2 linked regions of the Caldimonas brevitalea genome follow. The protein of the gene in region 1 interacts with the protein of each later gene in a pairwise test. Links are inferred from orthologs where the notes say so. Each region holds a gene or a part of one and is shown on either strand. Other genes may lie near its edges. The genes, in order: AAW51_RS01660 and recJ.

Region 1 (11,309 bases):
GCGGCAATCGGGGTAGCCCGAGTAGTCGGTCTCGCACATGCCGCCGACCAGCACCGCGGCGCCGCGCCGGTAGGCGAGCGTCGCCGCGAAGCTCAGGAACAGCAGGTTGCGCCCGGGCACGAAGGTGTTGGGGAGGCCGCTGTCGGCCATTTCGATGGCGCGTTGCGAGGTCAGCGCGGTGTCGCTGATCTGGCCCAGCAGCGACAGGTCGAGCAGGTGGTCGGGGCCCAAACGTGCCGCCCACTTGGGAAACCGGGCCCGCAATTCGTTTAGCACCCGTGGCCGGCAGTCCAGCTCGATGCGGTGCCGCTGGCCATAGTCGAACCCCACCGTCTCGACCTGTGCATAACGCTGCAGCGCCCACGCAAGACACGCGGTCGAGTCTTGCCCGCCGGAAAACAGCACCAGTGCCGTACGACCGTCCAGTGCTGTTTGCACGTTGTCAGCTCCGCACTTCACCCTGGCCGAGCACGACGTACTTCATCGACGTCAGCCCCTCCAGCCCGACCGGGCCGCGCGCGTGGAACTTGTCGGTCGAAATGCCGATCTCGGCACCCAGGCCGTATTCGAAGCCATCGGCAAAGCGGGTCGATGCATTCACCATCACGCTGGCCGAGTCGACCTCGCGCAAGAAGCGCATCGCGTTGGGATGGTGCTCGGTCAGGATGGCGTCGGTGTGGTGCGAGCCGTAGCGGTTGATGTGCGCGATCGCCTCATCCAGGCTCTCCACCACCTTGACGCTGATGACGGGCGCCAGGTATTCCTCGGCCCAGTCCTGCTCGCTCGCGTCGGCCACCGTCGCACCCGGCAGCGGCTGCAACAGCGCCCGCGCCGCCGCATCGCAGCGCATCTCGACGCCCTTGGCGGCGAACACGGCGCCGATGCGCGGCAAGAACGCCGGCGCGATGGCCGCATGCACCAGCAGCGATTCCGCGGCGTTGCAGGGGCTGTATTTCTGCGTCTTGGCGTTGTCGGTCACCTTGACCGCCAGGTCGAGGTCGGCGCTCGCATCGACATACACGTGGCAATTGCCGTCGAGGTGTTTGATCACCGGCACCGTGGCCTCGCGGCTGATGCGCTCGATCAGCGATTTGCCGCCGCGCGGGATGATCAAATCGACATGCTCGGGCATCGAGATCAGCCGGCCGACCGCGGCACGGTCGGTGGTCTCGATCAGCTGCACGCCCTCGGCCGGCAGGCCGGCCTCACGCAGCGCCTGCTGCACCAAACGCCACAGCGCCAGGTTGGAGTGGATGGCCTCGGAGCCGCCGCGCAGCACGCAGGCGTTGCCGCTCTTGATGCCCAGCGACGACGCTTCGATGGTGACGTTGGGGCGGCTCTCGTAGATCATGCCGAACACGCCGATCGGCACCCGCATCTGGCCGACGCTGATGCCGGTGGGCCGGCGCCGCAAATTGGTGATCTCGCCCACCGGGTCGGGCAGCGCCGCGACCTGCACGCAGTTCTCGGCCATCTGCGAGATGACCTTGTCGTTCAAGCGCAGCCGGTCGACCATCGGTGCCGCCAGCCCGTTGCGCTCGGCAGCGGCGATGTCTTTGGCGTTCTCGGCCTGCAGCGTCTCGCGCTGCTCGCCGATCAGTGCGGCCAGCCGCAGCAGCGCGCCATTCTTCGCAGCCGTCGACGCGGCCGCCATCTGCGTGGCGGCGGCCCGGGCGGCGGCGCCCACATGGGCCATGTAGGCCTGGATGTCGGTGGAGGTCATGGGCGAGATTGTCGCAAACCCGGCGGCCGGGCGCAGCGGGGCGGTCGGCGGCGCCTACAAGGCCGCCGCCAGCGTCAGCCACAGCGGCGCGCCCAGCACGAAGCCCAGCGTCGAGACGACGATGGCGGCGGTGGTCTCGCCCTCCTGCGTGCGGTAGCGCTGCGCAAACATCAGCGCATTGCTGCCGGTGGGCAGGGCCGCCGCCATCACGATCACCGTCAACGGCAGGCCGTCGAGCCCGGCGGCGTAGCGCCCGACCAGCAGCACCAGCAGCGGCAGGGCGAGCAGCTTGGCGGCGGCCAAGGTCGCGGCGCTGGTCGCAGCGCCCTGAAGACCGTAATGCGCGAGCGACATGCCGATGCCGACCAGACACACCGGCACCACCGCCTCGCCCAGCATCTGCAGCACGCCGTCGACCGGTTCGGCGATCGGCCAGCCGGTCAGGTTCCAGGCCAGGCCGGCCAGCACCGGCAGCACCACCGGGTGGATCACGGTGTTGCGCACCGTCAGCCCCAGCATGCGGCGGAGGTCCGCGCGGCTGCCCTGTTCGCGCGCGGCCGCCTTGGCCACGTCCAGCTCGACCAGCACGGTCACGACCGACAGCAGCGTCAGGGCATGCACGCTGACGATGGCCAGGTGAATCGACAGCCCGCGCTCGCCGAACAGCGCAGCGGCCATCGGGATGCCGAGTTGCGCGGTGTTGCCGAAGGTCGCAGTGATCGCGCGCACGCCGGGGCCGGCCGGTGCGAGCGGGCCGCCGCGATACCGCTGCCACGCGTACACGGCCACCATCCAGGCAGTGGCCGGCACGAAAAAGGCGGCCAGCGTCGACCACGGCAGGGTGGCGACGTCGATACGGGCGGTGGTGCGGAACAACAGCGCCGGCGCGAACAGGAAAAACGCGACGTTGGACAATGCCCGCGCCGCCTCGCCGCCGCCGAAAAAGCGCATCCGCCCGGCGCCCCAGCCGAGCGCGACGACCGAGAAGATGGCAAAGAGCTTGAAGAACACGACGCTGGACATGCGTTGAGTATCGCGAGCGCCGGCGCGCTCGCCGGCGTGGAAAGTGCGTAGCGGCGAGCCCGCGGCGGCGGCGCTAGCGGCCGTAGCGCGCGGTGAAGCTGGCGTGTGCCAGCCGGTGAGTGTGCAGCATGAACCCCACCATCGCCGGCGAGGCGTCGGCCGGCAGGTCGAGGCGTTCGGTCTTCAGCGCGTGCACCGTGAAAACGTAGCGATGCGGCCGGTCGCCACGGGGCGGGCAGGCGCCGCCGAAACCCACACTGCCGTAGTCGTTGCGGCCTTGCACGGCACCCGGCGGCAGCGCCGCTCCCGCCGCGACCTCGACGCCTTCCGGCAGGCCGCGGGTGTCGGCCGGCAGGTTGTAGACGACCCAGTGCCACCAGCCCGAGCCGGTCGGCGCGTCGGGGTCGTAGACCGTGACGGCAAAGCTGCGCGTGCCGCTCGGCGCGCCGCTCCACTGCAGGGCGGGTGAACGGTTGCCGCCCTCGCAGCCGAATCCGCTGTAGACCTGCGCCGGCGGCAATCGATCGCCCGGGCCCAGTTCAGGGCCGGTCAGCTTGAAGTTGCCGGCGCACGCCGTGAGCGCGGTGGTGCACAGCGCGCCGAAGGCGGCGAGACGAAGAACTGAAGCGGAAAAGTGGGACATGTGAGCCTCCTGAAATCGAGGCTTCGATGCTGCCGAGGGCCGCGCCGCCGCGTTAGCCCGGAACGGGCGTTTCCTGTTCGCGTCGCGTCAACCCTTGCGCGCCCTCGGCCGGCCGCAGATGCGACGGCGCGAAGCCGAAGCGGCGGCGGAACACGGCACTGAACCGGCTATGCGACTCGTAGCCGCAGCGCTGTGCGATCTCGCCCACCGGCAGCTCGGTGGTCTGCAGCAACACCAGCGCGGTCTCGAGCCGCACCTCGCGCACCAGGCTGCCGAGGGTGGTGCCGTGCTGCGCCAAACGCCGGCTCAAGGTGCTGACGCTCAGGTGGAACTCCTGCGCCACCGCCTCGAGCGTCCAGTCCGCATGCGGCCGGTAGGCGATCAGCCGGCGCACCTTGTCCTGCCAGGACACCGTCTCCGGCGCGAAACTGAAGCCGCGTTCGGCCAGCAGCAACAGCACTTCGATCAGCCGGTGCTCCTGCAAGGCGCTGGAAGTGGTGGGCGACTGCAAGGACTCGACGCTGCGTTGGATCGCCCCGCACAGCTCCCCGTCGGCCGGCAGCGCCGCCCGGCCGCGCACCTGCGGTGTGGTCTGCAAAGCCGGGTGGCGGGCGTGGAAGGCCTGCACCAGGGCCGGCCCGAACAACAGGATCTGCGCCACGTAACGCCCCTGCGGCGCGGGGTCGTTGATCACGTCCCACTGTGTGCCCTGTGCGACCAGGAACACCTCACCGGCGACGTAGCGGTGTTCGCCGGTCGGCCCCAGCAGCGTCTTGCTGCCCGCTTGCACCCACCCCAGCATGTGCTCGCGGATCGCCACCGTGGCGACCCGGTGGTGCACGCGGCTCGCCACCAGGGCCGTAGCGCCGGGTGGCAAAGAGAGCTCGACGTTCATCGGGTGCAAGGGGGTGGGTGGCCGAGGTGGCGCGGGAGGGCCGAGGGCGCCCCCGCGCGCACGCTCAAGGTTTGGCGGCCGCCTTCTTGGCAGCCACCTTCTTCGCCGGCGCCCTGGGCGCGCGGGGCTCGAACTCGAACACCACCTTGCCTTCCTTGGCGTCCCACTTCAGGAAGGCCTTGAACTTGCGCCGGGTGCGGGCCGAGACGAAGTTGTCGAGCAAATCGGTGCGGCCCTCCTTGAGCAGCTTGCCCATCTGCTCGCGCGTGACGGGCTGCTGCAGGATGATCTTGCCGCTCTTGAAGTCGCAGGTCGCATGCGGGCCGACGCTCTTCTCGCAGACATAGCTGGTGCCATGCTCGAACACCGAGGCATGGCATTTCGGGCAGGCGCCGAGCGACTCCTGGCCGCTGAAGTCGACCGCCTCGCCGGCTTCGGCCTCCTTGCGGGCATCTTCGCCGAAGTCGAATTCGAGCTTGTAGTTGCCCAGTTCCTCGTCGTAGACCAGCTTGAGTTCCGCGGTGAACGGCCAGCCGGCCTTGGACCGGAAACCTTCCAGCGGGCCGATGCGCTTGTCGCGCAGGAACTGCTCGACCTCGTGCAGCTCGAAGCTGCGCGCGCCGGGGATCTTGCTGATCGAGAAGCCGCAGCCGCCGTCGTCGCCCTTCGGGCCCGCGCAGCTGAAGCGGCGGTAGTTCTCTTTCACGACGCCGCTGCACTTGGGGCAGGGCGTCTTGAGCGTCGCATAGTCGCCGGGGATCGTGTCGCGGTCGTATTCCTTCGCCTTCTGCACGATGCGCTCGGTCATCGCGGCGATCTCGTTCATGAAGGCTTCGCGGCTGAGCCGGCCCCGCTCCATCTGCGACAGCTGGTATTCCCAGTTGCCGGTCAGCTCGGGCTTGGTCAGGTCCTCGACGCCCAGGCCCCGCAGCAGCGTCATCAGCTGAAACGCCTTGGCGGTCGGGATCAGCTCGCGGCCTTCGCGCACCAGGTACTTCTCGAGGATCAGGCCTTCGATGATGGCCGCGCGCGTCGCCGGGGTGCCGAGGCCTTTTTCCTGCATCGCCTCGCGCAGCTCGTCGTCGTCGATCAGCTTGCCGGCCCCCTCCATCGCGCTCAGCAGCGTCGCTTCGCTGTAGCGCGCCGGCGGGCGGGTCTTGAGGGCGTTGGCGTTGACCTCTTCGTTGCGCACCGTCTCGCCGGCCTGCACCGGCACCAGCGTGGCATCGTCCTCCTGTGCCTCCTTGCCGTACACGGCCAGCCAGCCCGGCTTCACCAACACCTTGCCGTTGGTCTGGAAGCTGTGCTCCTGACCCTGGTGCTGCACGACCGTGATGCGGGTGGTGATCATGTACTCGGCCGCCGGGAAGAACACCGCCAGGAATCGCTTGACCACCATGTCGTAGAGCTTCTGCTCGGCTTCGGTCAGGCTCTTGGGCGGCTGCAGCGTCGGGATGATGGCAAAGTGGTCCGACACCTTGGTGTTGTCGAACACTCGCTTGTTGGGCTTCACGTAGCCCTCCGTCAGCGCCTTCTTGGCGTGCGGCGCGTAGAGCCGGGTGGCCTCGTCGTCGACCAGCATCTCCATGGTCTGCTTGGCCACCGCGACATAGTCTTCGGGCAGCGCGCGCGAGTCGGTCCGCGGGTAGGTCAGCACCTTGTGCTTCTCATACAGCGCCTGCGCCAGCGACAGCGTGGTCTTGGCCGAGAAGCCGAAGCGCGAGTTGGCCTCGCGCTGCAGCGAGGTGAGGTCGTAGAGCAGCGGGCTCGACTGCGAGCTGGGCTTGGACTCTTCGGTGACCTTGCCGGTCTGGTGCCGCACCGCGTCGGCAATCGCCTCGGCTTCGCGCGCGGTCCACAGCCGGTCGGCGCGCAGCTCGGGGTCGTCCTCGCTCTTCTTCCACTTGGGGTTGAACCACTTGGCGTCGTAGAGGCCGGCCTGCGCCGCGAAGGTGGCGCGCACCTCCCAGTAGTCGCGCGAGACGAACTTGCGGATCTTCTCTTCGCGCTCGACCACGATCGACAGCGTCGGCGTCTGCACCCGGCCCACGGTGGTCAGGAAAAACCCGCCGTCGCGTGAATTGAAGGCCGTCATCGCGCGGGTGCCGTTGATGCCCACCAGCCAGTCGGCCTCGGAGCGGCAGCGTGCCGCACTCGCCAGCGGCTGCATCTGTTCGTCGCTGCGCAGCTTGTCGAAGCCGTCGCGGATGGCTTGCGGTGTCATCGACTGCAGCCACAGCCGCCGGATGCCCTTGCTCAAGCCACCCTTGGCCGGCGTCGCGTACTGCACGATCAGCCGGAAGATCAGCTCGCCCTCGCGCCCCGCGTCACAGGCATTGATGATCTCGGTGACGTCCTTGCGCTTGATCAGCTTGACGATCGCATTGAGCCGCCCCTTGCTCTTGTCGATCGGGTTCAACTCGAAGTGCGGGGGGATCACCGGCAGGTTGGAAAAGCTCCACTTGCCGCGCTTGACGTCGAATTCTTCAGGTGCCTTGATCTCGACCAGGTGGCCGACCGCCGAGGTGACGACATAGCTGTCGTTCTCGAAATATTCATCGTGCTTGTCGAACTTGCCGACCACCGGCGTCAGCGCACGGACGATGTCCTGCGCGACGGAGGGCTTCTCGGCGATCACCAATGCTTTGCTCATCGTACTCACTACTGCTCAGAGAAACTTGGCGAAGCCGGCGATGTCTTCGGGAAACATCTCGCCAGCTTCGGCGACAGCGATTCGCCCATCCCGCCCACGCAACAGCGTGACTGGCAAGCCCTTCGGCCTTGGCAAGGCAGATGCCAGCGCGGGATGGTCGAGGACGACCGGAAATCGATAACCTTTGGCCGCCAGGTATTCACGCACGGTGGACTCGCGCTTGTCGACCGCGATGGTCAGCAACTCGAGGCCGCGCTCGCGATGCTCGCGCCACAGCGCATCGATGCGTGGCGTTTGCAGCGCGCAGAAAGGACACCAGGTGGCCCACCAATACAACACCAGCACTCGCCCCGAGGCCTGCGCCTCGCCGTAGCGGCCGCCGCCCAGCAGCGGCAGCTGCGGCAGCACCAGCGGCGCCCCCACCACCGGGCCGGGCTGCGCGGTGGCAGGGCGCCACGCCGCCGTGCCGAGCCACGCCGCCGACAACGCAGCGAGCCAGCGCCGGCGTGCCGGTGCTGCGCCGCGCCATGAAGGCGTCGACGATGTGATCAAGCGTCTGGCCGGAATGTTCATCTCCAACGAATTTGACGACGGCCCGAAGGTCGCGCCTACAATGCCCGCTCTTCGCGCGTACGCGCACGCATACGCGCGCTCAGTTTCAATGTACCCAAAGTCCTCCATGACGCAAGCCCGGTCGCCCCGAGCCCCGGCCCGCCGCAATGCTGCCGCGGCCGCACCCGCATCGCCCGCCGCCGGCCGCCGCATCCAGGTGCGGCGCTCCGGCGTCCATGGCAAGGGGGTCTATGCCGTCGCGCCGATCGCCGAGGGCGAGACCATCATCGAGTACAAGGGCGACGTGATCACCTGGCCCGAAGCACTGCGGCGCCATCCACACGACCCCGACAATCCCAACCACACGTTCTACTTCCACATCGACGACAAACATGTGATCGACGGGAAGTACAACGGCAATTCCTCGCGCTGGATCAATCACGCCTGTGAGCCGAACTGCGAAGCCGAGGAGGTCGACGGCCGCGTGTTCATCAAGGCGCTGCGCGACATCGCCACCGGCGAGGAACTGTTCTTCGATTACGGCCTGGTGATCGACGCGCGCTACACGCCCAAGCTGAAGCAGGAATACGCCTGCTACTGCGGCAGCAAGAAGTGCCGCGGCACGATGCTGGCGCCCAAACGCTGAGCCGCCGCATGCGAGGGCCTGCACCGACCTGCCGCCACACCGCCTTGGCCCCCGCATCATGACCACGCTGCATTGGCCTTGCGAGACGATCTGGGAACAGCTGTCGCCGCTGCGCCCCGACATCAGCATCGAGGCGGTCGCCGAGATCGGCTCGACCAACACCCATTTGCTCGAACGCGCCCGCGCCGGCGACACCGCCGCCTGTCTGCTGGTCGCCGAGCACCAGACCGCCGGGCGCGGGCGGCAGGGACGCCGCTGGGCGTCGGCGCCGGGCGCGTCGCTGACGTTCTCGCTGGGGCTGTCGCTCACGCCGCAGAGCTGGTCGGGCCTGTCGCTGGCGGTCGGCGTTGCGCTGGCCGACGCGCTGCATCCGCAGTTGGCGCTGAAGTGGCCCAACGACTTGTGGCTGCGGGACGGCCCGGGCGCGGGGCGCAAGCTGGGCGGCATCCTGATCGAGACCTCCAGTTCGGGGCCCGGGCCGGGCCGCTATGCGGTCATCGGCGTCGGGCTGAACGTGCGGCCGGTCGAGGTGCCCGACCCGCGCAACCCGGTGGCGGCGCTGGCCGAACTCCAACCGGACGCCGCCGCGCCCGACACCCTGGCCCGTGTCGCGCTGCCCTTGCTGACGGCGCTGCTGCGTTTCGAGCGCGAAGGCTACACCGCCTTTGCGGCCGGGTTCGCGCAACGCGACCTGCTCGACGGCGTCGCCATCACCACCACCCATGCGGACGTGCCCGTCGGCACGGCGATCGGGGTCGACGGCCATGGCGCTTTGCGGGTGCGAACACCCGCCGGCGAGACCAAAACCCTGGAAAGCGGCGAAGTGAGCGTCAGGCCATGCTGAGACTGCTGGTGTTGCTGCTGTTGATCGCCAACCTCGGCTTCTACGCCTGGCGCGGCGGCCATCTCGCCGCGGTGGCAGGTGCCCCGGCGGACGAGCGGGAACCCGAACGGCTGCGCGAGCAGGTGCGACCCGAGGCGATCCGCCTGCCCGCTGCCAAGCCCGAGCGACGAGGGGCGGTGGCGGCGCCCGCCGACGCGTCCCTCCAGACTGTCGCAGCGCACCCACCCGAGGTGTCAGGCACGGCCGCGCCCACGGGCCCATTACCCGCCGCCGGCCGCTGTGTCGAAGCCGGCCCGTACACCGAAACCGAGATGGCGCGCGTCAAGACTGTGCTCGACGCCGAATTGCCGGCGGGCGAATGGAGTCCGCAACGGCGCGAAAAGCCGGGGGTGTTCCTGGTCTACATCGGCCGCTTCCCGTCGCGCGAAGCGCTGCAGCAACGGCAGTCGGAGCTGCGCGCGCTGGGCCTGGCGTCGGAGGAGTTGCGCAGCTCGCCCGGCTTCGAACCCGGGTTGTCGCTGGGCCGCTACACCGACAAGCGCGAAGCCGATGCCAGGCTGGGCGAGGTGGCCGCCAAAGGCCTGCGGACAGCACGCGTCGTGACCATCACGCCGTCGATTGCCAGCTATTTCGTGCGCTTGCGAGACGGGGGCGACGCGTTGCAGGCGCGGCTGCGCAACCGGCTGAAAGGGACTGCCCCTGCGCGCGCCTTCACCGAGTGCCGCGCCGACGCAGCGCCGCCGGCGTGAAGCCACCGGCGGACGGGTGTTGACCCACCGGCCGGACCTGACGAAACGAGTGGACGCCCCCCGGCATGCATGGGGCGGTGGGTGAGCGACAGCGCAGGGCCCGGTGAGGGCGGCGCCGCTGGGGCTGCTCACCGCTGCTGGGCTGCGACGGGGACTGGCCCGCTTGGCGCGCCAAGGACAGCGCCATGAACGCCTGTGCCCCCTTCACCGCCGGGGCGGCAGGCGGCTCACCCGGTACGGAAGAACAGCGTTCAGGTGCGCCGGCGCAGGCCGCGGCCGAACCGCGCCAGCCACGCGATGGCCGCCAGGCCCAACAGCCAGCGTGCGTCGAGAGCACCACCGCCGCCGCCATCGTCATCACCACCGCCGCCGCCGTCACCGTCTCCCGAGCCGGGCGTATAGAAGGTGGGCGGGGACGCAGCAGGCGCCTTTGCATAGGCCATCGCCGCCTCGGCATCGAGCAGGCCGGCACCGCAGGTCGCCGTGGTGCAATAGCAGCGGCCTTGCGGCGCGTCGACGCTGCATTGCTGCAGTTCGGCCACACCTGACGTCACGTGCGGGCGGCTGGTGCTTTGCAAGCCGTGCACCAGCTGGTCGATGGTCAACTGCGGGTTCACCGCCAGCATGCGAGACGCGACGCCGGCCACCACCGGGGTCGAGAAGCTGGTGCCGAAGACAAAGCCGTATTTCGGGTCGCCGCCATCGGTCTCGCTGGGTTCGTCCTTCGAGGCGGTGTACAGACCGTCGTCGCCCACGGTGGGGCCAAGGCGCCCGCTGTTCTTCGAGTCACCCCCCACCGTGGTGATGTCGATCTGCGGGCCGAGGTTTGCGTAGGTCGCTTTGAAACCGTCGCGGTTCACCGCACCGACAGCCAGCACGCCGGCACAACGCGCGGGACGCGACACCCGGCCGTCTTCATTGCCGCCGGCGGCAATGATCACCGCGCCTGCCCGGTGCAAATCGTCGATGGTCAGACGGTAAGGCTCGCAGTCGGTCTCGGACCCGCCGAAGCTGAGGTTGATGATGCGGGCCGGGTGCGGGTTGAGCGGCAGGTTGTCGACCTTGAGGCCGGCGGCCCAGCGCATGCCGGCGATGATGTCGCTGACCAGCGCTCCGCACTTGCCCGCGATGCGAACCGACACCACCCGGGCGCCCCAGTTCGCACCGGCCACGCCAACGCCGTTGTCGCTGTTGGCGCCGATGATGCCGGCGATCTTGGTGCCGTGCCAGGAGCTGTCTTCCGGGGCGCTGCCATCGGCGCACTGGTCGGCCACAACACCATCCCCCGGATCGTTGAAGTCGGCGTCGCGGCCGTCGCCGTCGCCGGCCAGGCCGTCGCCGTTGCTGACCAGGTCGTAGCCGGTGTCGAAGCGGGTGCCGAGCAGGTCCTCGTGGTTGCGGACGAGGCCGGTGTCGAGCACTGCGACGGTCGCCGCGCCGGGGGCGGGCACGCCCCAGGAGCGCGCGATGTTGGGCACGCCGCGCGACCCGATGTCAGGCGCGGTGCTCAGCCACCATTGGCGACTGTTGAAATAGGGGTCGTTGGGGGCCGCCTGCAGGCGGCGTTCGCGCACGTTGGGT
Region 2 (11,145 bases), 4.2 Mb from region 1 along the record:
AACAGGTTGACACTCATCACACCCCCCGGTGCCAGCAGGCGATGGCAGGCGCGATAGAACTTCTCGTCGTCGAGCACCGGGCTGGCCGCCTCGTGGTCGTAGAGGTCGACGCACAGCACGTCGGCGGTGCCCTCGTGCTCGGGCGCCTGCGCGTAGCGCGCCGCGTCCTGCTCGAGCACCTGCAGCCGGTCATCGTCTTCGGGCAGCCTGAACCAGCCCCGGCACACTGAGATCACCTCGGGATTCAACTCCACTGCCGTGGTGTGCATGCGCAGCTTCTTGTGGCAGAACTTGGTGATGGCGCCGGCGCCCAGCCCCAGCTGCACCGCATGGCCCGCGGTCAGTTCCTCTTCGGGGCGCAGCAGCATCCACGCCATCATGCGCTGCACATATTCGAGCTCGATCTCGTACGGCTTCTTGACCCGCATCGCCCCTTGCACCCACGGTGTGCCGAGGTGCAGGAATCGCACGCCGTCGGCTTCCGAGACGGTGACCGGGGCGAGGGTCTGGGTTTTACGACGGTTCATCAGTCAAGGATCAAATCAGTCCGTGGCGGTCGAACACCGCCCGCCACGCCGCCAGCTTGCGTTCGAAACTCCATGAGGCATTGGCGGGGCTGGTCGACGGCAGCCGGTAGACCGCCAGGCCGAGCGCCTGGGTCAGCTTCATCGAGCGGGCCGACTCGCCGCCGTTGTGGGCCAGCGCCTGCAGGCCGGGGGCGAGTTGCAGCAAGGCCGGCAGATCGTTCAGCTCGGCCGCTTCGATCGCGCTGTCGAGGCTGCCTTCGCGTCGGCAGCGCGCATACACGTCCCAGATGCCCAGTCCGCGTGCGCGCACCACCTCGAGGCGCTCGGCGTAGGGCAGCGCCCGCAGGTCGACGTCCCACAGGGCCGACAGGATCGGCCAGAAGTGGTTGCGCGGGTGCGCATAGTACTGCTGCGCCTGCAGCGATGCGACGCTCGGGAAGCTGCCGAGCACGACCAAGCGCGTGTGCGGCGCCACCACCGGGGCCAGGCCCGACAACACGTCACGCGTGTCCGCCGGCCCGCTCACCGCCCGGTCATCGCGCCGACTCACGCCGCCTCCAGGGCGGCCAGCCGCGGCAGCACCGCGTGGGCGTTGGCCGCGGTGCACGATGCCAGGTCTTCGAGCCGAAGCCGGCGCAAGCGCGCCAGTTCGGCGGCGATGCGCGGCAGTTCGGCCGGCTCGTTGCGGCTGCTCTCGCCGGCCGCGCGTTGCTCGGCCGTCTTGTAGAGCCAGTGGGGCGGGATGTCCGGCGCGTCGGTTTCGAGCACCAGGCTGTCGAGCGGCAGGTCGGCGGCAAGGCGGCGAATCTGGTGCGCCCGCTCGAAGGTCATCGCCCCCCCGAAGCCGAGCTTGAAGCCCAGCTCGATGAAGACGCGGGCCTGCTGTGCGCTGCCGTTGAAGGCATGCGCGATGCCGCCCACCACGCCGGCCCGCCGCAACTGCTTGAGCACCGGGTCGACCGCGCGGCGCGTGTGCAACAACACCGGCAGCCCCATCTGGCGCGCCAGCTTCAGCTGCGTGACGAACAAGGCCTCCTGGCGCGCGCGGTCGAGGCCGGGTGTGAACAGGTCGAGGCCGATTTCGCCGACCGCCACCAACCGCGGGTCATCGCGGCAGGCGATGAGGGCGTCGCGCAGTCGCTCGATCACGTCGTCGGGCTCACTGTCGGCGACGAGGGGGTGCACCCCGAGCGCATAGCTGAGCCGGTGCCGATGCGCCAGCTCGCGCACCGCGACGAAATTGCCATGCCCCACCGCCGGCAGCACCACTTGCGTCACGCCGGCCGCCCTCGCCCGGCCGATCATCGCATCGCGGTCCGCATCGAATTCGGGGGCATCGAGATGAGCGTGGGTGTCGATCCACATGTCCGGCTTTGTCGCGCGGCGCGACTCAGGCGAGCAAGCCGGACACGAGGTGCACCGCCCGGTCGCAGCGACGCGCGATGGCCTCGTCGTGCGTGACGACGATGAAGGCGGTGCCGCGTTGCCGGGCCAGTGCGAGCATCAGGTCGAACACCGTATTGGCGGTGCCGCGGTCGAGATTGCCGGTGGGTTCGTCGGCCAGCACGCAGGCCGGGTGCGCCACCAGCGCGCGGGCGATGGCCACACGCTGGCGCTCGCCACCCGACAACTCGGCCGGCCGGTGCAGCGCGCGCTCGCCCAGGCCGACTTGTTGCAGCATCTCGCGTGCACGCTGGCGCGCCTCGGGCTTGGGCTGGCGGCGGATGCGCAAGGGCATCGCGACGTTGTCGAGCGCGGTGAACTCGGGCAACAAATGGTGGAACTGGTAGACGAACCCGAGGTGACGGTTGCGCCACTCGCCTTGCTCGGCCGCGTCGAGCGCGGCAAAGGCGCGGCCCTTGAGCTGCACGTCGCCGGCCGTCGGCGCATCCAGGCCACCCAGCAGGTGCAGCAAGGTGCTCTTGCCCGAGCCCGAGGCGCCGACGATGGCGAGCGTCTCGCCGGCGTGCACCGAGATGTCGACGCCGCGCAGCACGTGGACGTCGAGCGGGCCTTCGCGAAAGCGCTTGTGCAGGCCTTGTGCCCGCAGCACGACTTCATTCATAACGCAGCGCCTCCGCCGGTTGCACACGGCTGGCACGCCAGCTGGGATAGAGCGTCGCGAGGAAGGCCAGCACCAGCGAGATCAGGGCGATCGGCACGATGTCGGACGCTTGCGGTTCGCTGGGCATGCGGCTGATCAGATAGATGCTGCCGGGCAGGAAGCTGGCGTTGAACACACGTTCGAGAAACGGCACGATGACGTCGATGTTGAAGGCCACCAACAGGCCGAGCCCGAGCCCAGCGGCCGTGCCGATCACGCCCGAGACGGCGCCTTGCACCATGAACACGCCCATGATGGAGCGTGGGCTGGCCCCGAGGGTGCGCAGGATGGCGATGTCGGCGCGCTTGTCGGTGACGGTCATCACCAAGGTCGACACCAGGTTGAAGGCCGCCACCGCGACGATCAGGGTCAGGATGATGAACATCATCCGCTTCTCGAGTTGCACCGCGGCAAACCAGTTGCGGTTGGTGCGGGTCCAGTCGCTCACCACGAGGTCACCGCTGAGCGAGGCGCCGAGCGTCTGGGCGACGTCCTGCGCCTGGTGCACGTCGTGCAGACGCAGTTGCACGCCGGTCGGCCCTTCGAAGCGGAACAACTTGGCGGCGTCCTCGAGGTGCACCAGCGCCAGCGCGCTGTCGTATTCGTAGTGACCCGCGTCGAAGGTGCCCACCACGGTCATTTGCTTCAGGCGCGGCACCACGCCCGCGGGCGTCATCTGGCCGCCGGGCGAGACGAGGGTGACCTTGTCGCCTTGCCTCACGCCGAGCTGGCGGGCCAGCTCGCCGCCGAGCACGATGCCCCACTCGCCCGGCACCAGACGGGCGAGCACCGTGTCCTTGAGCTGCTGCGCGAGCGGCGTGACGCTCGGCTCGTCGGTCGGGGAGATGCCCCGCACCATCACGCCACGCATGTCCTCGCCCCGCGCGACCAGGGCCTGGCCCGCGATGAAGGGGGCAGCGCCGACCACCTGCGGATGGCGGCGCGCCTCGTCGGCGGTCTTGCGCCAGTCGGGCAGCGCCTGGCCGCCGGGCGCATAGACCTCGACATGCGAGATCACCGACAGCATGCGGTCACGTACTTCCTTCTGGAAGCCGTTCATCACCGAGAGCACGATGATCAGCGCGGCGACACCCAGCCCGATGCCGAACATCGAAACGCCAGAGATGAAGGAGATGAAACCGTTGCGCCGGGTGGCACGGCCGGCGCGCGTGTAGCGCCAGCCGATCTGCAGTTCATAGGGCCAGTTCATGAGGGGTGGTGTACCGCCAGAAATAAATGATATGCGCGCCTTTGGCGCAGCGTTCGATGCTAACCGAGGCCATGCCCGGCCCGCCGCGACCGATAATTGCGGCCCATGCACCTGTTGATCCCCCATGCCTGCGCCCTCGCGGAGGCCTGCCACCACACCCTGTCCGACCTCGATCTGCCGGTGCTGTCGCAGTTGCTCGCCCGCATGGCGGTGGTCGAGCGCTCGGAAGGCGACGAGTACAGCTACTCGCCGCCGCACGAACGGGCACTGGCCGCGGCGCTGGGCCTCGCCGGCCCCGACGGCGGCGTGCCCTGGGCGGCCTACTGGGCGCAGCGCGACGGCATCGCCCCGGGCGACCTTGCCTGGGGCTTGCTGACGCCGGCGCACTGGCATGTCGGCACCGATCAGGTCAGCATGCTCGACCCGCAGGCGCTGCAGCTCGACGCCGCGCAGTCGCGCGAGATCCTCGAGGCGGTGCACTTCCTGTTCGAGTCGGAAGGCTGGGCCCTCGCCTATGGCGCCCCGACCCGCTGGTATGCCGCGCACGAGAGCCTGGCCGACCTGCCCACCGCCTCGCCCGACCGGGTGATCGGACGCAACGTCGACGCCTGGATGCCCGACCACCCACAAGCCCGCTTGGTGCGCCGGCTGCAGAACGAAGTGCAGATGCTGCTCTACACCCACGAGGTCAACGACCGCCGGGCCGAGCGCGGCCTGCTGCCGGTCAACTCGTTCTGGCTCAGCGGCTGCGGCCTCGCCCAGCCGGCCGCCGAGCCGCCCGACCTGGTCGTCGACGAGCGACTGCGCGCCGGCCTGCTGACGGGCGATTGGGCCGCCTGGGCCGACGCCTGGCGTGAACTCGAGCGGGGGCCGCTGGCCGACGCGCTCGCCGCCCAGCATCGCGGCGAGCGCGTGCGCCTGACCTTGTGCGGCGAGCGCCATGCGGTCAGCCTCGAAACCGACACCCGCGGCTGGTGGGCCCGCTGGACCTCGCGGCGCAGCCGCCAGGCGCCCGTGGCCCTGCTGCAATCCCTCTGACGCGACTGCGACGAAGATGAAGATCACCTCCAGAGACGTTCCGCCGCGCGCTGCCTGGGCGCTAGAACAGGCGGGCGTCCACCCGCTGCTGGCGCGCCTGTTCGCGGCGCGCGGCATCGCCAGCCCCGACGAGTTGGACGACTCGCTGACCCGGCTGCTGCCGCCCGACACCCTGCACGGCAGCGACGCGGCGGCGGTGTTCCTGGCCGACGCGATCTCGGCCGGCAAACGCATGTGTGTGGTGGCCGACTACGACTGCGACGGTGCGACCGCTTGTGCAGTGGCCCTGCGCGGCCTGGCCCTGCTCGGGGCGCGTCGCGAGCACCTCAGCTACGTCGTCCCCGACCGGGCGGTGCACGGCTACGGCCTGTCTACAGCGGTGGTCGACCTGGCGATGAAGCAGCGCCCCGACGTGCTGATCACGGTCGACAACGGCATCGCCAGCCTGCAAGGTGTGGCGCATGCCCGCGCGCTCGGGCTCGACGTGCTCATCACCGACCACCACCTGCCGGCGCTGGTCGATGACCAGCTGGTGCTGCCCGACGCCAATGTCATCGTCAACCCCAACCAGCCGTGCTGCGGCTTCACGAGCAAATGCCTGGCGGGCGTGGGCGTGATGTTCTACGTGCTGCTGGCGGTGCGCGCCGAACTGCGCCGCCGTGGCGCCTTCACGCCGCAGGAGCAGCCCCGCCTGGACACGCTGCTCGACCTGGTGGCGCTCGGCACCGTGGCCGACGTCGTGAAGCTCGACGCCAACAACCGCCGCCTGGTCGCGCAAGGCCTCAAGCGCATCCGCGCCGGCCGCATGCATGCCGGCGTGGCGGCCTTGTTCGCGGCGGCCAAGCGCGACCCGGCGCGCGCCAGCAGCTTCGATTTCGGCTTCGCGCTCGGCCCGCGCATCAACGCCGCCGGCCGGCTGGCCGACATGACCCTCGGCATCGAATGCCTGTTGACCGACGATGTGCAGCGCGCCACCGAGCTGGCGCAAACGCTCGACGGCATCAACCGCGAACGGCGCGACGTCGAGGCCGGCATGCGCGAGCAGGCCGAGATGCTGCTCGAAAGCCTGATGCCGGAAGACGAGCCGCCGCCGGCCGTGAGCATCTTCGACCCCGAATTCCACGAAGGTGTGGTCGGCATCGTCGCGTCGCGCCTGAAGGACCAGCTGCACCGCCCGACCTTCGTGTTCGCGCTGGGCCAGGACGGGCTGCTGAAAGGCTCGGGCCGCTCCATCCCGGGGTTTCATTTGCGCGACGCGCTCGACCTGGTCAGCAAGCGCCACCCGGGGGTGCTGAAGAAATTCGGCGGCCATGCGATGGCGGCCGGCTGCACCCTCGAAGAAGAAGACTTCGACGTTTTCGAGCAGGCCTTCCAGCAGGTGGCCGCGGAGTGGCTGGACCCGACCCTGCTGTCGCGCACGGTGGCCACCGACGGGCCGCTGGAAGCGCGGTGGTTCGCGCCCGAGGTGGTGCAGGTGCTCGACCGTGAGGTGTGGGGCCAGGCCTTCGAAGCCCCGGTGTTCAGCGACGAGGTGGAGATCGTCTCGCAGCGTATCGTGGGCGAGCGCCACCTGAAGCTCGCGGTGCGGTGCGGCGGCGCGGTGCGTGACGCGATCTGGTTCGGCCGCAGCGAGCCGCTGCCGGAGCGGGCGCTGCTCGCGTTTCGGCTGTCGCTCGACGAATACAACGGCGTGCAGCGCGTGCAGCTGGTGGTCGAAGGGGTGGCTTGAGCGGATCGGCGGCGTTGCGCCGGCATCGGAGCGACCGCTAACCTGCCAACTTTGCCACCAAAAACCACGACCATGGCTCAGGATTCGCGACCCGATCAGCAAGACAACCCACCGCAGTTCGACCGCCGTCGTGCACTCGCGCGTCTCGCCGCGCTGAGTGCGGCGGCCGCGGGTCTGCCGAGTTGCGGTGGCGGCTCGTCGGGCGACCCGGCCCCGGCGCCCACGCCCAGCCCGAGCCCCACTCCGGCCCCGAATCCGGCGCCGAACCCGACGCCGGTCGTGCCGCGCGTCACCGCCCTCGCCTCGGGCCTGCACCAGCCCTGGAGCTTGTGTTTCCTGCCCGACGGGCGGGCGCTCGTGACCGAGAAGCCGGGCCGTTTGCGCTTGCTGGACAAGGATCTGAAGCAATACGCGAGCGTCTCCGGCGTGCCGTCGGTGTTCTATGAAGGCCAGGCCGGCTTGTTCGACGTGGTCCTCGATCCGGCTTTCGCCACCAACCGGCGCCTCTATCTCAGCTATGCAGAGCCGGCTGAGAGCGGCGGCACGAACGGCCTCACGGTGCTGCGCGCAGAGCTGTCGGCGGACCACACCCGCCTCGAGAACAGCCGCGTGATCTTTCGGCAGTCTCCGAAGATCGCCGGCTCGAAACACTATGCCGGCCGGTTGGTGTTCGGCCGCGACGGCAGCCTGTTCGTCACCTTGGGCGAACGCGACAGCCAGCGCGACCAGGCGCAGAACCTCGCCAATCATCTGGGCAAGATCGCCCGCATCGACACCGACGGCGGCATCCCGGCCGGCAACCCCTATGCGAACGCAGCCGGGCTGCAAGCCTCGCTGTGGAGCTACGGGCACCGCAACATCCAAGGGGCGACGCTGCATCCCGAGACGGGCGAGCTGTGGGTCTGCGAGCACGGGCCGCAGGGCGGCGACGAGGTGAACGTGGCCCGCCCCGGCACCAACCACGGCTGGCCGCTCGTCAGCTACGGCTGCGAATACAACTCGCCGGAGGGGGACGCCTGCCGCATCGGCGGCGGCGTCCATGCACCGCGCTTCGTCGAACCCCTCACCACCTGGACCCCCACCTCGATCGCGCCGAGCGGCCTGGCCTTCTACACCGGCGACCGCTTTCCCGAATGGCGCGGCAACCTGTTCACCGGCGCATTGGCGGGCAAGGCGCTGTGGCGACTGACGCTCGACGGCGAGCGGGTGTTGGCGAAAGAAAAGCTGTTGGGCGACCTCGACGAACGCATCCGCGACGTGCGCCAAGGCCCGGACGGCTGGTTGTATGTGCTGACCGACAGCACCGAGGGCCAGTTGCTGCGCGTCGAGCGCTGAGCGGCACGGGCGGCCGCGGCCGCCCCGGGAAGCAAGCGGCCCTTGGCAGCGGCGGCACCCTTGCGGCACGATACGCGCCTGCCATCTTCCGTTGGAGCGCGTGCCATGGTTCGACCCCCTCGAGGTGTATTGCGCGGGAGCCGCCGGGCCCTCGCGGCGGCCTTCGCCCTGCTGTTGTGGGCCGGTGCGGCCGGCGCCCAGGCCTTGAAACCGGTCACGGTGGCCAAAGGCTTGCAGCATCCCTGGAGCCTGGCCTTTCTGCCCGACGGTCGCATGCTGGTGACCGAGCGCCCGGGGCGGTTGCGTGTCGTGTCGGCGCAAGGCGCGCTGAGCCGGCCGCTGCAAGGCGTGCCGGCCGTCGACCACCGCGGCCAGGGCGGGTTGCTCGACGTCGCCGTCGATCCGCAGTTCAAGGACAACGGCTGGATCTACCTCAGCTACGCCGAAGCCGGCGATGGCGGCAATGCGACCGCCGTGGCGCGTGCCAAGCTGCAGGGCGAACGTCTCACCGACCTGGCGGTGATCTTCCGGCAGACACCCCGCTACGACGGCGGCAACCACTTCGGCTCGCGGCTGGTGTTCGCCCGCGACGGGCGGCTGTTCATCACGCTGGGCGACCGCTTCAGCCTGCGTGACCAGGCCCAGGCCCTCGACAACCATCTCGGCAAGATCGTGCGCATCGAGCCCGACGGCAAGGTGCCGGCCGACAACCCGCTGGCGCGCCGCGCCGGCGCCAAGCCCGAAATCTGGAGCTACGGCCACCGCAACGTGCAAGGCGCGGTGCTGCACCCGACCACCGGCGAGCTGTGGACGCACGAGCATGGGCCGCAAGGCGGCGACGAGGTCAACATCGCCGAGGCGGGCAAGAACTACGGCTGGCCGGTCATCACCTACGGTCGTGAGTACGGCACCGGCTTCAAGATCGGCGAGGGCGACGCCAAGCCCGGCATGGAGCAGCCGCTGATCCATTGGACACCGTCGATCGCACCCAGCGGCATGGCGTTTGTGACCAGCGACCGCTACCCGGGCTGGCAAGGCAGCCTGTTCGTCGGGGCGCTGCGCAACCAGGCCTTGCTGCGCCTGGAACTCGACGGGCGCAAGGTGGTGCGGCAGGAGCGGCTGCTGCAGACGCTGAACGAACGCATCCGCGACGTGCGCCAGGGGCCCGACGGCTGGCTCTACGTGCTCACCGACAGCGAAGACGGCAAGGTGCTGCGGCTGCAACGCTGACCGGCGCGGCCCGGCGACGCGCAGGCGCCCGACCGTCAGGCGCGTCGTGCTGCGGCGCAACAAGGCCTTTCCGGGTCGCCACAGCGGGGGCCCTCCGCCCTCTCTACAATCACGGGGTGCACACCCTCAACGCCGACCTCCATTGCCATTCCAGCGTCTCCGACGGCACTCTCAGCCCGGAAGACGTGGCCGCCCGCGCCAAGGCGAACGGCGTGCAGCTGTGGGCGCTCACCGACCACGACGAAGTCAGCGGCCAACAGCGGGCGCGCGCCGCGGCCGCCGCGCTGCAACTGCCCTACCTGACCGGCACCGAAGTGTCGGTGACCTTTGCAGGTGAAACCGTCCACATCGTCGGCCTCGGCTTCGACGCCGACGACAGCGCCCTGACCGAAGGGCTGCGGCGCACCCGCGGCGGCCGCGAGCTGCGGGCACGCGAAATGGCCGCAGGCCTGGCGCGCGTGGGCATCCAGGGCAGCTACGAGGGCGCGCTCAAATACGTCGGCAACCCAGAGCTGATCTCGCGCACGCATTTCGCGCGCCATCTGGTCGAGACCGGCGTGTGCCGCGACACGCAAGAGGTGTTCCGCAAATACCTGACCGAGGGCAAGCCCGGCTATGTCGAGCACCGCTGGGCCACGTTGCCCGATGCGGTGGGCTGGATCACCGGCGCCGGCGGGATCGCCGTGGTGGCCCACCCCGGCCGCTACAAGTTCAGCGCGAACGAAGAGTACGCCCTGTTCTCGCAGTTCAAGGACTTGGGCGGGCGCGGCGTGGAGGTGGTGACCGGCAGTCACACGCCGCACGACTTCGTGAAGTACGCCAAGCTGGCCCAGGAGTTCGGGCTGCTGGCCTCACGCGGGTCCGATTTCCATTCGCCCACCGAAAGCCACACCGATCTCGGCACCCTGCCACCGCTGCCGGGCGAGCTGAGCCCGGTGTGGGAAGCGCTGCAAGACAGGGTGTGGCGCTGATGCGCGCGGTCGGGGAGGCGCGGCTCGGCCGCGGTGGCCGGCTTGCCCCCGGCCCAGCGGGCACCTGACCCGATCATGACCCGACAGCAGCACCCTGCGCTCGGGATCTCGTTGATCCTGCTGATGGCGGCGTGTTTCGCGACGCTGGACACGACCGTGAAATACGTCGGCGCCGCCCTGCCGGTGCTGGTGCTGCTGTGGTCGCGCTACTTGTTCCAAGCCATCGTGATGGCCGGCTGGCTCGCACGCCGCGGCAAGGCGGCATTCCGCGTCGCGCGCCCCGGCTTCCAGCTGCTGCGCGGCGCGCTGCTGCTGTCGACCAGCTGCATGTCGTTCTTCGGTCTCCAGTACATGCCGGTGGCCGAGTTCACCGCGGTCGCGATGCTGACGCCGGTGGTCGTCACGGTACTCGCCGCGACGGTGCTGCACGAGCGCGTCTCGCTGCTGCGCTGGGCGCTGGTCGGCATCGGGCTGCTCGGCGCCTTGTTGGTGGTGCGGCCGGGAGGTGCGGTGTTCGGCTGGCCGGTGGTGTTTCCGCTCGGCCTCACGCTCGCCTACGGCGTGTTCCAGGTGCTGACGAGCCGGCTGTCGTCGCTCGAAGACCCCTACACCACGCACTTCTATACCGGTCTGGTCGGCGCCGTTGTGGTCAGCCTGGGCGCGTGGTGGAGCCCCGTCGCGGTGGTCGACGTGCTGGTCGCGGCCAGCCCCGCGCAATGGGGCCTGCTGTGCCTGATCGGCGCGATGGGAACCATCGGCCACCTGTGTCTGATCCTGGCACTGGGCACCGCACCTGCTTCGACGCTGATGCCCTTCAGCTACAGCGCCCTGCTGTTCGCCACCCTGGGCGGCATGCTGGTGTTCGGCCATCTGCCCGATCGCTGGGCGCTCACCGGCATGCTGGTCATCGCGGCCGCGGGCGCCGCCTCGGTGTGGCTCAACATGCGCGAGGTGCAACGCCGGCATCCGGTGCCGACGGTGGCGCTGGACACGGTGGGCGA

What was found.
Region 2: the proteins of AAW51_RS01660 (region 1) and recJ interact in binary tests that used the Escherichia coli proteins (3 or more experiments, as listed by UniProt). The link is inferred for Caldimonas brevitalea from one-to-one orthologs.

The regions. Positions count from the first base shown.
Region 1 is NZ_CP011371.1:370,524-381,832, reverse strand. Bases 4,144-7,271 are described here. They hold AAW51_RS01660 (DNA topoisomerase III), read right to left. Parts: upstream 6,938-7,271; coding sequence 4,349-6,937; downstream 4,144-4,348. Other genes in these bases: AAW51_RS01655 (TlpA disulfide reductase family protein), read right to left, coding at 6,953-7,271; AAW51_RS01665 (helix-turn-helix transcriptional regulator), read right to left, coding at 4,144-4,284. Outside these bases: 7-cyano-7-deazaguanine synthase QueC, read right to left, coding at 1-438; AAW51_RS01680 (glutamate-5-semialdehyde dehydrogenase), read right to left, coding at 443-1,723; AAW51_RS01675 (AEC family transporter), read right to left, coding at 1,778-2,746; AAW51_RS01670 (YbhB/YbcL family Raf kinase inhibitor-like protein), read right to left, coding at 2,820-3,389; more of AAW51_RS01665, read right to left, coding at 3,442-4,143; more of AAW51_RS01655, read right to left, coding at 7,272-7,510; AAW51_RS01650 (SET domain-containing protein), read left to right, coding at 7,617-8,135; AAW51_RS01645 (biotin--[acetyl-CoA-carboxylase] ligase), read left to right, coding at 8,194-8,979; AAW51_RS01640 (SPOR domain-containing protein), read left to right, coding at 8,973-9,728; AAW51_RS01635 (S8 family serine peptidase), read right to left, coding at 9,980-11,309.
Region 2 is NZ_CP011371.1:4,545,803-4,556,947, forward strand. What follows is about bases 4,288-7,251. They hold recJ (single-stranded-DNA-specific exonuclease RecJ), read left to right. Parts: upstream 4,288-4,895; coding sequence 4,896-6,608; downstream 6,609-7,251. Other genes in these bases: AAW51_RS19090 (hypothetical protein), read left to right, coding at 4,288-4,879; AAW51_RS19100 (PQQ-dependent sugar dehydrogenase), read left to right, coding at 6,681-7,251. Also shown: AAW51_RS19065 (spermine/spermidine synthase domain-containing protein), read right to left, coding at 1-527; AAW51_RS19070 (DNA-deoxyinosine glycosylase), read right to left, coding at 538-1,077; AAW51_RS19075 (TatD family hydrolase), read right to left, coding at 1,074-1,892; lipoprotein-releasing ABC transporter ATP-binding protein LolD, read right to left, coding at 1,918-2,592; AAW51_RS19085 (lipoprotein-releasing ABC transporter permease subunit), read right to left, coding at 2,585-3,841; more of AAW51_RS19090, read left to right, coding at 3,947-4,287; more of AAW51_RS19100, read left to right, coding at 7,252-7,943; AAW51_RS19105 (PQQ-dependent sugar dehydrogenase), read left to right, coding at 8,049-9,173; AAW51_RS19110 (3',5'-nucleoside bisphosphate phosphatase), read left to right, coding at 9,290-10,144; AAW51_RS19115 (DMT family transporter), read left to right, coding at 10,220-11,145. UniProt on the Escherichia coli protein: Single-stranded-DNA-specific exonuclease.